DNA from 3 places in the Mesorhizobium sp. Root695 genome. Region 1 is predicted to be linked to each of the others. Evidence: predicted binding sites of a transcription regulator. Region 1 holds the regulator's gene; each other region holds the start of a gene.
What was found. Region 1 encodes LexA, which represses DNA repair genes until DNA is damaged. Its sites were predicted from a motif close to TGTTCNNNNTGTGTTCNG; they were not measured.
Positions count from the first base shown of each region.

Region 1 (5,343 bases):
CCTGATCATCGCCGACGCCTACGCCCGCGAAATCCTCCAGGTGACGCCGGACGACATCTTCGTCGGCTCGCCGCCGCTGGCCTTCACCTTCGGTCTTGGCGGGCTCGCGATTTTCCCGCTGCGCTTCGGTGCGGCGGCGACGTTGCTGGAGCAGGCGACGCCACCCAACATGATCCACATCATCGAGACCTACAAAGCGACCATCTCCTTCACCGCGCCGACCGCCTACCGCGCCATGCTGAAGGCCATGGATGAAGGGGCCGACCTGTCGTCGCTGCGCGTCGCCGTTTCGGCCGGCGAAACCTTGCCCGGTCCGGTTTTCGAAGAGTGGACGCAAAAGACCGGCAAGCCGATCCTCGATGGCATCGGCGCCACCGAAATGCTGCACATATTCATCTCCAACCGTTTTGGCGACATGAAGCCTGCGTCGACCGGCAAGCCGGTGGGCGGCTACGAGGCGCGCATCGTCGACGACGAGATGCGCGAGTTGCCGCGCGGTGCGACCGGCAGGCTGGCGGTGCGTGGCCCGACCGGCTGCCGCTACATGGCCGATGACAGGCAGAAGGACTACGTCCGCGACGGCTGGAACCTCACCGGCGACACCTTCACGCAGGACGAGGACGGCTTCTTCCATTTCGCCGCGCGCTCAGACGATATGATCGTCAGCGCCGGCTACAACATCGCCGGCCCCGAGGTCGAGGCGGCACTGCTGTCGCATCCGGACGTCGCCGAATGCGCTGTCATCGGCGCCGGCGATGCCGAGCGCGGCCAGATCGTCGAGGCGCATGTCGTGTTGGCGCAGGGCGTGGCCCCTGACGCGTTGACCACCAAGCGCCTGCAGGACCACGTCAAGGCGACGATCGCCCCTTACAAATATCCACGGTCAGTGAAATTCATCGCCGCTCTGCCCAAGACCCAGACCGGCAAGATCCAGCGCTTCCGGCTGCGTACGGAGAAAATCAATTGAGCGAGCCCTACGATCCGGCGTCCGAAGGCGCGCAGATGTCGTTCAAGGAGCGCATGTCCTACAGCGACTATCTGCACCTGGAGAAAGTGCTGGAGGCCCAGACGCCGCTGTCGTCGGCGCATGACGAGATGCTGTTCATCATCCAGCATCAGACCTCCGAACTGTGGATGAAGCTCGCCCTGCATGAGATTGGCGCTGCGATCCGTTCGATCCGAGCCGACCGGCTCGAGCCGAGCTTCAAGATGCTGTCGCGCGTCGCGCGCATCTTCGAGCAACTGAACAATGCCTGGGACGTGCTGCGGACGATGACGCCCAGCGAGTACACCGAGTTCCGCGATGCGCTCGGCCAGTCCTCGGGTTTTCAGTCCTGGCAGTATCGCGCCATCGAATTCATGGCCGGCAACCGCAACCTGGCCATGCTCGGGCCGCATAAGCACCGGCCGGACCTCAGCGGGAAGCTGGAGGCGATCCTGGCCGAGCCTTCGCTCTATGACGAGGCACTGCTGCTTCTGGCGCGCAACGGGTTCGACATCGGCGCCGATGCCAGGCGCACGGACTGGCGTGAGACGCGAACCGAAGATGAAGAGGTCCTGGTCGCCTGGCAGACCATCTACCGCGATCCGCAGCGCTACTGGATGTTCTACGAACTGGCCGAGAAGCTGGTCGACTTCGAGGATTATTTCCGCCGCTGGCGCTTCAATCACGTTACCACGGTCGAGCGCATCATCGGCCTGAAGCGCGGCACCGGCGGCACGTCGGGTGCTTCGTATCTGAAGAAGATGCTCGAGGTCGTGCTGTTCCCGGAGCTGTGGACGGTCCGCACAAGGCTCTGACATCGAAATTCAGGCACACCGAGGGGACGCGTCTGTGGCGGAAAACCCTTCGCGAACAACAGAGGACTGACTGACCATGGGTGGAATTCCTGATCTGGCTGCAATCGAAGCGATGGATGCCACGGATCCGCTGCGTGCCATGCGCGATCGTTTCATTTTGCCAGAGGGGGTGATCTATCTCGACGGCAATTCACTGGGGGCAGCGTCGCATGCCGCTCTTGGCGAGCTGCAGCAGGCGGCGACCCAGGAATGGGCCCAGGATCTCATCCGAGCCTGGAACACAGCCGGATGGTTCGACATGCCGATCGAACTCGGCGACCAGATCGGACGCCTGATCGGAGCCGCGGCCGGCCAGACCGTCGTCTGCGACACGACGTCGGCCAACATCTACAAGGTGCTGCATGCGGCGCTGGAGATGCGGCCCGGCCGGTTGGCCATCGTCGCCGAGGGTGATAGTTTTCCCACCGACCTGTACATCGCCGAAGGCGTGGCCTCGACCCGGGATGGCGTCGTGCTGCGCCTCGCTGGCGTCGACGCGCCAACCATCGAAGAGCTGATCGACGAAAGCGTCGCGGTGGTGGTGGTCAACCACGTCAATTACAAATCGGGTGAACTGCGCGACATGGCGGCGCTGACGCGCAAGGCTCATGCGGCCGGAGCGCTGATCGTCTGGGATCTCTGCCACACCGCGGGCGCTCTGCCGGTCGAACTCGACCATGCAAATGCCGATTTCGCCATCGGCTGCACCTACAAGTACCTCAACGGCGGTCCGGGCGCGCCTGCCTTCATCTATGCCGCAAAGCGCCACCACGGCGATATCAGCCAGCCGCTCAGTGGCTGGTGGGGGCATGCGCGGCCCTTTGCCTTCGAACAGGGTTATGTTGCCGGCACCGGCATCCGCCGCTTTCTGTGCGGCACGCAGCCGGTCCTGTCGATGCGGGCGCTCAAAGGCGCGCTTGCCATCTGGAACGACGTCGACATGGCGGCATTGCGAAAGAAGAGCGTCGCGCTGACCGAACTGTTCATCCAGCTCGTCGAAGAGAAGTGCGGCGCCTATGGTCTCACGCTGGAGAGCACCCGCGACGCGACCAAGCGCGGCAGCCAAGTGTCGTTCCATAACGATCACGGCTATCAAATCATGCGGGCGCTGATCGAGCGTGGGGTGATCGGTGATTTCCGCGCGCCATCGACCATCCGTTTCGGCTTCACACCGCTCTATGTCGGCTACAAGGATGTGTGGCTGGCGGTCGAGGTGCTGGAAGACATTCTGCGCACGGGTGCATGGAAGGACCAGCGTTTCGCCGTCAAGGAGGCTGTCACCTGACGCAGCCCTTTCGACGATCTGTCGTCGCCGGCTCTCCCCAAGTCATATGACCGAGGGACGAATTTCCAGCTCGCAAATGCGTTCATTGCTGGGGGCCAGCGCCAGCCGCGATAATTAACCAAGGTTGGCATTTTGGCTTCGTTTCGTTCACTGCGAACGAACGCCCGAAAAGCTGAAATACCCACATTCGAGGGGCCTATCGACAGCTCATGCCAACACTGAGCTCGGCATGGACCACAGGCCATTAACCATAACAATTTCAATGCCAGAAAGCGCAACGTGACGGCAGACAGTCGTCAACGAGGCCCGTTTTCCAACACCGAAAAATTTCCGCCATCTTAACAAATTCATTAAACTTTAAACAGTTGCGGAACACAACTGGAACAGATAGTGTTTGTTCTGGGTTTGTTTTTCTGATTCTGATTTCCGGTACCTTGGGGGCCGCCATGCTGACGCGCAAGCAACACGAACTGCTGATGTTCATCCATGAACGCCTGAAGGAAAGCGGCATTCCGCCATCCTTCGACGAGATGAAGGAGGCGCTCAATCTTGCCTCCAAATCCGGGATTCACCGGCTAATCACAGCTCTAGAGGAGCGCGGCTTCATTCGGCGGCTGCCCAACCGGGCACGCGCGCTGGAAGTGTTGCGGCTGCCGGATTCGATCGCGCCCGGCCTCAACGCGGCAAAAAAGTTCTCGCCAAGCATTATCCAGGGCAGTCTTGGTCAAGGCGGCCTTGGCCGGCAGCTCAAGCCGGCGCCTTCGCGGATGTCTTCGGCCGGCAATGACGACGACGTGGTCTCCGCCATTTCGATCCCGGTGATGGGCCGCATCGCGGCAGGTGTGCCGATCGATGCCATCCAGCATCAGACGCATTCGATTTCTGTGCCGCCGGACATGATCATGGGCGGCGAGCACTATGCCCTTGAGGTCAAGGGCGACTCGATGATCGATGCCGGCATCTTCGACGGCGATACCGTCATAATCCGCAATGCCAATACGGCGAGCCCCGGCGAAATCATCGTGGCGCTGGTGGATGAAGAGGAAGCGACGCTGAAGCGGTTCCGCCGCAAGGGCGCCTCGATTGCTCTCGAAGCCGCCAATCCAGCCTATGAAACCCGTATTTTCGGCCCGGACAGGGTCAAGGTGCAAGGCAAGCTCGTCGGCCTGATCCGCCGCTACTGAGGTGGCTGCGGTTTAACCACTGGCTTCTCTGGTCCCTTGAAGGGCGGCAGTCCCCTCGCCTCGCGTGAGAATTTGCGTTGTACATGCCAGGGCCGGTAAGGCCTGTCCACCGCGAAGCTGACGGTTGCCGGCGTGGTCGCCGACTGGCGATCGAAGAAGATGGCAGCGCTGCCTTTGCGAGCCAGTTGTCGCTTGGTGATGACGAGAACCAGCGGATTGTGACAGGCGTCATAGGCCGTGGCGTCATTGACAACGATCAGCTCGGCAAAGCCGCAGGCTTTCCAGGTGTCTTTTCGGTCTTCGACATAGGCAATGATCGCACCGGACGTGTGCCTGGCCAGACAGACGCCCGAGGTGCAATAGAACGGCGATCCCGGCGGCAGTTCCGGGGCATCCGCGATCTCGAATTGCCCATCGCCCTTGTCGAACACCTCCGGCACGACGATGGTTTCGGATGTCAGTGCGCGTTTCCAGTTGTCGACGGTGAATTCGTTCGGCCGTGCGCGGCTGACGGCGAGCTCGCCGCCGCCGATCGGCAACGCAACCAGTCGGGCGTCCTCCGAGATCAGCACGTCGGGCGTGCGCGCATCCGAGACGGTCAGCAGGCCGGCAAGCGCAAAGGGAAGAGCCGCGAGCCGCAGCCGTGTCGTCGCCATCGTCGCGATGACCAGGGCAATCGCCACCAGCAGGACAGACTGCTGCGAAATCAATCCGACCCCATCGACAGGCGAACGCTCGGAGATCCACGCCGATATGGTGACCATCGCCGTCAGGCCCTCGCCCATCAGATACAAAAAAGGTCCATCGGCGCCAAAGGGCATCGTCAGTGCGCTGATCACGGCAAGCAGCATAACGACCGAGACAATCGGCATGATGGCCAGATTGGCAAACAGGCTGAGCGGCGACACGCGCTGAAAATGCCAGATGGCAAACAGCGCAGTGGCGCTGCCGGCGATGATCGAGGTCATGGCAAGGCCACCCGCCGCCAGCAGGAACTTTCGCGTCAGGAAGCCAGGTAAGGATCGCTTTGGCGGA
Region 1 is NZ_LMHO01000025.1:4,692-10,034, reverse strand. Features, by position in the region: gene ASD99_RS22580 (AMP-binding protein) at 1-967, shown strand, start outside; gene kynA (tryptophan 2,3-dioxygenase) at 964-1,800, shown strand; gene kynU (kynureninase) at 1,877-3,124, shown strand; gene lexA (transcriptional repressor LexA) at 3,571-4,308, shown strand; gene ASD99_RS22560 (ComEC/Rec2 family competence protein) at 4,302-5,343, opposite strand, start outside.

Region 2 (5,343 bases), on a different contig from region 1:
ACCGACAGGGCGCTGACGGTCTCGGCCAGCGGCAGCAGCGCGACAAGCAGGGCGATGGGCTTGAGCCAGACCCTGCCGTCGCTGAAGGCCGCCGGGTGCACGGCGACGACCGCGGCGGCAATCAGGAGGGCGAACAGGAAAACCGTGATCCCGGCGGGCTGGCCGTAGAACAGAAAATCCGCCAGCCCGACCAGCAGGGCGGCAACGCCAAGGCGGCTGCAATAGCTCGGCGCGGCGGAAAACAACGCTGTCACGACCTGGCTTTCCTGATGGCGTCCCGCCGAATTGCCGGCGGGCTCTTGCGGACAAAGGGAATGAGGATCGCCGTCATGCGCGGCGGATCGGCCAGCCACCAGCCTTCGCTGCGCAACCGATGAGGCAGACGGGGTTTTGCTCGCTTTTGCATGCCGCCTGTCTCGCAGGCCGGCAGGGAGATCGCAGGGCGGATCCGAGGAGGTTTTCGGCAAGCGTGTGCAGTTTTTGTGCAGACAGGGGCGCCGAGCGTCTAACTCCCCCTTGTGGGGAGGTCGGACCGAAGGTCCGGGTGGGGGTCCGGCGCCGCACCCCCACCCCGCTGCTTCGCAGCGACCCTCGCCACAAGGGGGAGGATGGGCGCAAAGCCCTGCGCGCTTGCCTCCACCAACCGCACGCGGCATAGATCACGCATGGAAACCTATCGCCCGCGCCGCTCGGTGCTCTACGTCCCGGCCTCCAACGACAAGGCGCTGGCCAAGATCGCACAGCTTTCCTGCGACGCCGTCATCATCGACCTGGAGGACGCCGTCGCTCCAGCCGACAAGATCGCCGCGCGCAAAAAACTGGCCGGCATTTTCGCCAACCGTGACGGCCGTCGCTGCGAGATGGTGGTGCGCATCAATGCGCTGGCCAGCGAATGGGGTGCCGACGACCTGCTGGCCGCCGCAGGCTGCGAACCCGACGGCATCCTGTTGCCCAAGGTCGACACGCCGCGCGACCTGCTCGAGGCCGGCGATGTGCTCGACGACAATTTTGCTCCCGACAGCGTGAAACTGTGGGCGATGATCGAGACGCCCAAGGCGCTGCTCAACATCGGCGCCATCGCCGAATTGGGCCGCGACCCGGCCTCACGTTTGGCTTGTTTCGTTGCCGGAACGAATGATCTCGTCAAGGAGACCGGCGTGCTGGCGACGCCTGACCGGCGCTACCTCGTGCCATGGCTGATGCAGATGGTGCTGGCCGCGCGCGCCGGCGGCATCGACATGCTCGACGGCGTCTCCAACGATTTTCGCGACCTCGACGCCTTCGCCCATGAATGCACCGAGGCGGCCGCCATGGGGTTCGACGGCAAGAGCCTCATCCACCCGGCCCAGATCGAAGCCGCGAACCACGCCTTTGCGCCATCCACTGAGGCAGTGGCCGATGCGCGGCAGGTGAGAGATGCCTTCGCGCTCACCGAGAACGCCGGCAAGGGCGTGATCGCGCTGAACGGCAAGATGGTCGAACGGTTGCACCTGGCGCAGGCCGAAAAACTGCTGGCGAAGGCCGCCGCCATCGGGGCATGATATCGGCTAAGGTTATTCACGACAGGACTTGAGACATGAAACTCTACCGCTTTCTGACCGGCCCGGACGATGCCAGCTTTTGCCACAAGGTGACGGCGGCGCTGAACAAGGGCTGGCACCTGTTCGGCTCGCCGACCTATGCCTACGACAAGAAAGCCAAGGCCATGCGCTGCGGCCAGGCCGTCGTGAAGGATATCGACGGTCAGGAATACGGGCCGGACACCAAGCTCAGCGACTGGTAGGCTTTTCGCTGAAGCACCCCGCTATTCCGCTGCCTCTTCGATCTTCTCCATATCATCGTCCGACAGGCCGAAATGGTGGCCGATCTCGTGGATCAGCACGTGGGTGACGATGTCGCCCAGCGTCTCTTCGTTCTCGGACCAGTAGTCGAGGATGGCGCGGCGGTAGAGCGTGATGCGGTTCGGGCCTTCGCCGGTCTGCGGGTTCCAGCGCTCGGCGATGCCGCGCCCCTCGAACAGGCCGAGCAGGTCGAAGGGCGTTTCCAGCGACAGATCGTCCATGATCTCGTCGGTCGGGAATTCGGCGATCTGGATGACGATCTCGCCGGTCAGCTTGCGAAAATCCTCCGGCAGATGGGCGTACGCCTCCAGCGCCAGGAACTCCATTTCGTCCATCGAGGGCGAGAGTTCGTCGTGCCAGGTGCGGGTCTTGTAGATGCGAGCCATGCTTTGTCCTTTAATCCCGGCATATAGGCTTTCGCACCGGAATCGGCAAACAAACGGGCTGATGCGCCTACGCCATCCTTGCGGAGAGGAATAAATTCCCCATGACTCCGCTTGACTCTTCCGGGTCCCTCTGGAATCTATAAGAACATAACAGGAACAATTGTGAATGGAAGCTGACCGTCATGGCGATGACCGCCGTGGCGCGGGAGACTGTTTTTGCCCTGCGCCGCCAGATCGCGAAAATCGAGGGAACGCTGCCCGAGCGCTTGGCTGCCGCGACCTCCGATGCTGACGTCAACACCGATCTCACAATCGTCCGGCGCGGCATTGCCGCGGGGTTGCCGGATGCTTTCCTGCCCATCGGCGTCGAGCGTCTCGATGCCGCCCTGAGTGGCGGTCTGCCGAAGGCCGCCTTGAGCGAAATCCATGGCACGCAAACCCGCGATGCCGGGGCCGTCGCCGGTTTCGCCCTGTCGCTGACAAGCCTGATCCTCAAGCAGGCGCCGGGGTTGCCGGTGCTGTGGATCGGCACCACGGAGATTTTCCGCGAGGCCGGTTTTCCCTATGCCCGGGGGCTTCACGCCTCCTTCGGCATCGGGCCGGAGCAATTGCTGTTTTCCGAGGCGCCCCGACTTGTCGATGCGCTGTGGGTCGCCGAGGAGGCGGCCCGGATGACGGCGCTTGCCGCGGTCATCCTGGAAATCCGCGGCCATCCGCAGCGGCTGGACCTGACCGCGACACGCCGGCTGCATGCAAGGGCGCAAGGTGCCGGCCGGCCGGTGTTCCTGCTGCGGCAGGCGGCCGAGCCCGAACCGACGGCGGCGCCCGTCCGCCTCATCGTCGCCTCGGCGCCGGCAGCGCCGCGCGACACCATCGCCGGGCCGCTCGCCGGCTCGATCGGCCGCCCGGCCTTCACCCTCACCATCGGCAAGAGCCGCACGGCCCTGCCTGGACAATTCACACTGGAGTGGAACCCCGATGAACGCGCATTCGACGAAAGAGCAAGCGGGCAAAGAGGGGGGGAGGAAAGACAACGGGCAAAGAATTCTGTCCCTGTGGTTTCCCTATCTGGCCGTGGAAAGGATCCTGCGGCAGCGCCTGGGGCGGTCCTGGCGTTCCCGGCCGTCGGATCACCTGCCGCCATCTCACCCACCGCTCGTGATCAGCCATCGCGACCGCAACGCGCAGCGCATCTCGGCCCTCGACGAGCGGGCTGAAGCACTGCACCTGAAGCGCGACATGGGCATCGCCGATGCGCGCGCCATGCATCCGTCGATCGACGTCGTCGAGGCCGATCCGGAAGCCGACCGCCGCCTGCTCGAAGGCCTTGCCGACTGGTGCGACCGCTACACCCCGCTGGTGGCGCTGGACGGGGCGGACGGCCTGTTTCTCGACGTCACCGGCTGCACCCATCTGTTCGGCGGCGAACGCGCCATGCTGGACGACATCCTGTCGCGTTTCTTCCACCAGGGCTTCGATGTCCGCGCGGGGCTTGCCGCGACACCGGGTGCTGCCTGGGCGGCGGCACGGTTTGCCGGCGACCGCATCGTGCCTTGCGGCGAGGAAGAGGCGCTGCTTGCCCCCCTGCCGCTGGCCGCACTGCGCATCGAGCCGGCGACCCGCGCCAGCCTGGAAAGCGTCGGCCTGCGCACGGCGGGCGCCGTCATGGCGGCACCGCGCGCGCCGCTTGCCCGCCGCTTCGGCGCCTTGCTGCTCCTGCGCCTCGACCAGGCGCTTGGCCGCCTCGACGAAGCGGTGTCGCCACGCCTGCCCGTCGCGCCGCTTTCGGTCGAACGTCATCTGGCCGAACCCGTCACCTTGACCGAGGACATCGAACGGCTGGTGGGCATGCTGGCGGCGACCTTGAAGACCGATCTCGAGCGCCGCGGCGAGGGCGCCAGGACGCTGGCGCTGCTGCTCTTTCGCGTCGACGGCGCCGTCAGCCGCATCGCCATCGGCACCTCGCGGCCGATGCGCGAACCCCGGCTGATCCAGCGCTTGTTCCATGAACGGCTGGCCGCGCTCGAACAGGATATCGATGTCGGCTATGGCTTCGATCTGGTGCGGCTCTCGGTGCTAACGGCGGCCGCTTTCGACATGCAGCAGGCCGACCTTGCCGGCGAGGTGATCGACGACGGCGCCGATATCGCGCTGTTCGCCGACCGCATCCGCGCCAGGCTCGGCGAGGGTGCGGTTCTGCAACCGGTCGAGGTCGAAAGCCATCTGCCGGAGTGTGCCGTCGTCACGATCCCCTTCACCGAAGCGCCGCGCCGGACCACGCCGCCGAAGAAGCCGGACAGGCTGCAGGCGCCAAAAACCATCTTCCCGCCGGAACGGCCGATCCGGCTGTTCCGCTCGCCCGAGCCCATCGACGTGCCGGCCACTGAGATGCCGGAGGGACCGCCGCTGAACTTCCGCTGGCGGCGCGCGCTCTACCGCGTCACCCGGGCCGAGGGGCCGGAACGCATCGCCGCCGAATGGTGGCGGGAAGTGCCAAGCGACGAGGCGGCATCGACGCGCGACTATTTCCGCATCGAGGATGCCGATGGCCGCCGCTACTGGCTCTACCGGCAAGGCCTTTACGGCGGCGGCTCGCAAGTGCCGCCGCGCTGGTTCCTGCATGGGGTCTTCGCATGAACGCGCTGACCGTCATCCCCTATGCCGAGTTCGGCATCCAGTCGAATTTCTCCTTCCTGCGCGGCGCCTCCAAACCGGAGGAGCTGGTGGTCGCGGCCAAGCTTCTCGGCTTCTCCGCGATCGGACTTGCCGACCGCAACACAGTGGCCGGCGTGGTGCGCGCCTGGCAGCAGGCCAAGGTCGAAAAACTCTCCTATCATCCCGGCTGTCGGCTGGTTTTTGGTGACGGCACGCCGGACATTCTCGCCTACCCCCAAGACCGCAAGGGCTGGGGGCATCTCTGCCGCATGCTCACCCAGGCCAATCTGCGCGACGAGAACGAAAAGGGCGCCACCCTTCTCCAGCGCAGCGACCTCCTCGAATGGGGGGATCTGATGTCCCTGGCGGTGCTGCCCGATCTGTCGGCGGGAGCGCAAGATAGTCTTACCCTGCTTGGTGAGCTCAAGGGCCGCTTCGGCAAAAGCCTGCGGCTTGGCGTT
Region 2 is NZ_LMHO01000034.1:300,831-306,173, forward strand. Features, by position in the region: gene ASD99_RS24965 (DUF4173 domain-containing protein) at 1-254, opposite strand, end outside; gene ASD99_RS24970 (HpcH/HpaI aldolase/citrate lyase family protein) at 666-1,541, shown strand; gene ASD99_RS24975 (DUF1737 domain-containing protein) at 1,577-1,783, shown strand; gene ASD99_RS24980 (metallopeptidase family protein) at 1,805-2,227, opposite strand; gene ASD99_RS24985 (ImuA family protein) at 2,410-3,444, shown strand; gene ASD99_RS24990 (DUF6504 family protein) at 3,386-4,864, shown strand; gene ASD99_RS24995 (error-prone DNA polymerase) at 4,861-5,343, shown strand, end outside.
Region 2: a site for LexA is predicted at 2,369-2,386, ahead of ASD99_RS24985 (ImuA family protein). Genes of this name have one in related genera too.

Region 3 (5,343 bases), on a different contig from region 1:
CCGCGCAGCCGGAAGAAATTGCACCCGCCTAAGTGTTTCTGGCATCGCTGCAATCTCCAGTCGCCTCGCGCAGGCGTCGCCACATCACGGAAGCTGGCCGAAGATTTTGACTAGCAGGGCACGGCCGACCATACGGTGGCGCCGGCGAATGCTGACGCCCTTGTCGCCCAATGGCAGGGCGTTCACCGCGTTGGGGGCAAGCCCTGCTCGAAAAGAGACCGTCGATGGACAAACGCGGCAGGTCTGGAGCGACGTCGATGGCAACGAGGTGATCGAGAAATACACCATTGCCGGCGTGGGCCATCCAAGGCGACTTCACTCATTGGCCGATGCTTCATGCGGACCGCCGCAGACGGGGACAGTCGGTCCCGCGTCCCGTCCTGCGGCCGGCGCTATGCTGACGCTCCTACGGCTGTCCCGTTCACCGCCCGCGGCGGGGGCGAATTTCCTCCGTCCCGCGCGCGACAATTGTCCGCTGTTGCGGACGCGCGCAGAACTGCGGCTTATACGCCGTCTTTCCTTAGAGGGCCGACCGAGGGTTTACATCGAGAAGGGGTCTTCGACCCGTCCAGCGGCCCGCAGAACCGCGACCTTTGAGTCTACATCGAATCTCTGAACTTCGTTTCCACGACCTAGTAACGCAGCCGGCGCCTCAAGCGATAGAACGCCGGGGAGCTCTGCAAGTCACGCGCGGCGTGCGTCATGAACAGGACAACGAACAAAATCAGCAAGGTAAAAGCGATTCCGGTGATAATGGGCATTGGACACTCTCTGGAAATCGAACTCGGTGTGACGGTTGGTTCAAAGTTGGAAGGCCAGCGCAGTCAGCCCGACCGCATAACACCGGGCTCCTCTGTCGGCTGATCGCTGATTGGCTGCTGCTGGGAGCTGTCGAGCACCACGTCTGAAAAGTTGACTGTGGCGACCAGATAGCCGGCTTCGTCGTAGACCCTTGTGACCGATCCGGATTGGTCGAGACCGGTGGGAGCACCCGCAACAAGCGCCGCGTGGGCCTTTTCGATTGCTCGCGGGCTAGCCAAATCGGGACTCGCCAACTCTTCCTCGAATGTTGTGGTCTGGTCGAACTCTGTGGTCTCAAAGCGGAACTTCGGCATGAACATCTCCTGTCACCAAGCAATGTCCGTGCACAAATTGGGTTCCCGAGAACGACGTACGGGGAAGCTCGAAGACCGATATCCGATCCTTCCCGCCGACCTCACGTCCCATTGACTCTTTGTCAGGAAGAGAACAAATGAGGAACATGCCATCAGCATTTCGCGTTCAGAGGACAGATGAGTGCATCGACGCCGACTGCTGCCATTTCCGATCTCCGAGATCGCATTGCGCGTCTCGAAGGAGGAAGCACGCGCGAACGAGCGGTGCTTCCCTTCGGTGTCGCTTCCATTGACAGCCATCTGCCTGGGGGCGGGGTGGCGCTTGGCGCTCTTCATGAGGTGGCCGGTGGCGGCAATGGTGCAATCGATGGCGCTGCTGCATCGCTTTTTGCTGCAGGCATTGCGGCCAGGACGCAAGGCAAGGTGCTGTGGTGTGTGACGCGCCAGGATCTGTTTGCGCCGGCAATCGCACAGGTCGGACTTCACCCTGATCGGGTGATCTATGTCGAGGCCGGTGACGACAAATCCCTGCTCGCCTGCTTCGAGGAAGGCCTGCGGCACGTCGGACTAGGGGCTGTGGTCGCCGAGGTTGCCCGTCTGTCGATGACGGCTTCGCGACGCCTGCAACTCGCATCGGAAGGCTCTGGTGCAATGGGCATCGCTATCCGCCGCTGGCGCCGCCAGACCGAAGCAGCCGATTTCGGGCAACCGACGGCGTCTGTCACCCGCTGGCGGGTTTCTGCCCTGCCATCGCGTCCGCTCCCCGTGCCGGGCGTTGGCCGGGCACGATGGCAACTTGAATTGATCAGATCCCGTGGAGGGGAAACGCTCGATATCGAAGTGGAGGCTTGTGATGCCAAGGGTCGTCTCGCTCTTCCTTCCAAGCTGGTCGACCGACCGGCTCAGAAGGAAATTGGGCGACGTCTCGCCGCCATCGGATAAGCCGTTGGTGACAGTGGGGCGGCACGGCAATCGTCGCCTGGTGACCGCGGTCGATCGCGCCGCATTGGAAGCCGGCTTGCGCGTCGGAATGCCTGCAACGAAGGCGCAGGCACTGGTCCAGGGGCTGGCGGTCATGGATGCCGAACCCGATGCCGACGCGGAGGCATTGGAGCGGCTGGCGCTATGGGCATTGCGGCGGTACGCGCCGATCGTCGCGACAGATCCTTCGGACGGATTGGTCATGGACACCACGGGCGCCGATCATCTTCACGGCGGCGAGAAGTTGATGCTGATCGATATGGTCAAGCGTCTCAGCCAGGCCGGCATCTTGGCGCGGGCAGCAGTTGCGGACAGCTGGGGTGCCGCACACGCCGTTGCGCGATACGTCAGGCAGACCGTCAGCGTGGTTGCCGTGAACGCTACCTATGATGCAATCCTTTCGCTCCCTATCCCGGCGCTGCGCTTGCCCGATGCAATGGTCAACGGTCTGCGTGTCTTGGGCTTCGACAGGGTAGGCGAGCTTTTGAAGCAGCCGCGCGCGCCGCTGACCCTGCGCTTCGGACCGGAACTGGGTCGCCGCCTTGACCAGGCGACGGGGCGCCTTGCCGAACCGATAGAGCCGGTCCGGCCGGCTGATGTGATCGAGGTCAAGCGTGCCTTTGGCGAACCCATCGGTGCGGCCGAGACAATCGCGCGCTATGTCGGCAAGCTTGTTCAAGCGCTTTGTCTCGAGCTGGAGGCCAAGGGCCTCGGCGCGCGGCGGCTTGACCTGCTGCTCTACCGCGTCGACAACCGCGTCGAGGCCATTCGCGTCGGCACGGCCTTGCCGGTTCGCGATGTAAAGCGACTGACGCGCTTGTTGTGCGACAAGATCGAAACGGTCGATCCGGGCTTCGGCATCGAATTGATGCGCCTGTCGGCGCCGCTGGCTGAACCGCTGACGCCCAGACAGACCATTTCATCGCTCATCGAGCAACAGGACGCCGACATCTCAGATCTGATCGACATACTCGGCAATCGTGTCGGCGAGGAAAAGCTCTACAGGTTTGCCCCGGTCGCCAGCGACGTGCCCGAACGGTCTGTTCGGCGCGTGGCACCCGCGTCGGTTGAAACCGGCGACGCTTGGCCTGACCATTGGCCGCGTCCGGCGCGTTTGTTTGCCGTGCCGGAGTTGATCGAGGCGATAGCGCTGTTGCCCGATCATCCGCCGGCCAGCTTTACCTGGAGAGGCATCCGGCGGCGGGTCACGCGCGCCGATGGCCCCGAGCGGGTTTTTGGCGAGTGGTGGAAGCGTGACGCCGAGCTTGCCGCCGTGCGCGACTATTTCCAGGTCGAGGACGACGCCGGCGAACGGTTCTGGATCTATCGCGCCGGCGACGGCGAGGATGTCGCGACCGGCTCGCATCGCTGGTTCTTGCACGGCATCTTCGGATGACCGCGTCCTACATCGAACTGCAATGCACCTCGCATTTTTCGTTCCTGCGCGGCGCCAGTTCCTGCGAGGAATTGTTTGCGCAAGCAGCATCTATGGACATGCCGGCGCTCGCCATCTGCGATCGCAACAGCCTGGCCGGAATCGTGCGGGCGCATGAGGCAGCAAAGGCGACCCGCGTCAGGCTGATCGTCGGCTGCCGGCTGGATCTGGCGGAAGGGGCCTCCATCCTGGTCCACCCGACCGATCGCGCGGCCTACTCCCGACTTTGCCGCTTGCTGTCGCTGGGCAAGAAGCGCGGCGGCAAGGCGAAATGCGTGCTGCACTGGGCCGATGTTGTTGCTTATGGCGAGGGCCTCGTTGCGGTGCTTGTTCCCGGCCAGGCCGATGACACATGCTCACTTTGGCTGCGGCGGTTGCATGAAGCTTTTGGCGATCGGGCCTACATGGCGCTGACGCTGCGCCGCCGTCCCAATGACGCGTTGCGGCTGCACGATCTGGCCACCCTTGCCAGGCAGGCCGGTGTGCCAACGGTCGTCACCAACGATGTCCTCTTCCACGAACCGTCACGGCGCATCCTGCAGGACGTCGTCACCTGTATCCGGCACAATGTCACCATCGACGATGCCGGGTTTCGGCGCGAGCGGCACGCCGACCGCTACCTGAAACCACCGGATGAGATGGCACGCTTGTTCGGCCGCTATCCCGAAGCGATGGCTCGAACCGTTGAAATCGCCGAGCGCTGCCGGTTCTCATTGGACGAGCTTGCCTATCAATATCCCGAGGAGCGGATGCTGCCCGGCCTGACGCCGCAGCAGGCGCTGGAGAAACTCACATGGGAAGGCGCCACGGAGCGCTTTCCCGAGGGCGTGCCGGACAAGGTTGTCGGCACGCTCAAACATGAATTGCAGCTTATCGAGAAGCTGCAATACGCGCCGTATTTTCTGACAGTCAATTCGATCGTCCGCTTTGCCCGCAGCCAGGACATTCTGTGCCAGGGCAGGGGGTCGGCGGCCAACAGCGCCGTCTGCTATGTGCTTGCCATCACCTCGATCGATCCCGACCGAAACGATCTTCTGTTCGAACGCTTCGTTTCCGAGGAGCGGCGTGAGCCGCCTGATATCGATGTCGATTTCGAACATGAGCGACGAGAAATCGTCATGCAGTGGGTGTTCGACACTTACGGCCGTGAGCATGCCGCGCTCTGCTCCACTGTCATCCGCTACCGCTCCAAGGGCGCCATGCGCGACGTCGGCAAGGCGCTCGGCCTGCCCGAAGACCTGATCAAGATGCTGTCGTCGCAGGTGTGGGGCTGGTCGGAGGACGGCGTCCAGCCCCAACACGCCGAGGAGTTGAACCTTAATCTCGGCGACCGCCGTCTGCGCCTGGCGCTGGATCTGGCCCGGCAATTGATCGGCGCGCCGCGTCATCTATCGCAGCATCCTGGTGGCTTCGTGCTGACCCGGGACCGGCTCGACGATCTGGTGCCGATCGAGCCGGCCGCGATGAAGGATCGTCAGGTCATTGAATGGGACAAGGATGACATCGACGCGCTGAAGTTCATGAAGGTCGACGTGCTGGCGTTGGGCATGCTGTCTTGCATGAAGCGCGGCTTCGATCTCCTGTCGCAACACAAGGGCATCACTCTCGATCTCGCAACGATCCCGGCCGAGGATCCGCGCACCTATGCGATGATCCGCAAGGCCGACACTCTCGGCACCTTCCAGATCGAATCTCGCGCGCAGATGTCGATGCTGCCGCGCATCAAGCCTCGCACCTTCTATGACCTGGTCATCGAGGTCGCGATCGTTCGCCCGGGGCCGATCCAGGGTGACATGGTGCACCCCTATCTGC
Region 3 is NZ_LMHO01000009.1:72,805-78,147, reverse strand. Features, by position in the region: gene ASD99_RS32050 (hypothetical protein) at 1-32, shown strand, start outside; gene ASD99_RS10860 (hypothetical protein) at 825-1,115, opposite strand; gene ASD99_RS10855 (ImuA family protein) at 1,293-2,057, shown strand; gene ASD99_RS10850 (DUF6504 family protein) at 1,969-3,492, shown strand; gene ASD99_RS10845 (error-prone DNA polymerase) at 3,489-5,343, shown strand, end outside.
Region 3: a site for LexA is predicted at 1,245-1,262, ahead of ASD99_RS10855 (ImuA family protein). Genes of this name have one in related genera too.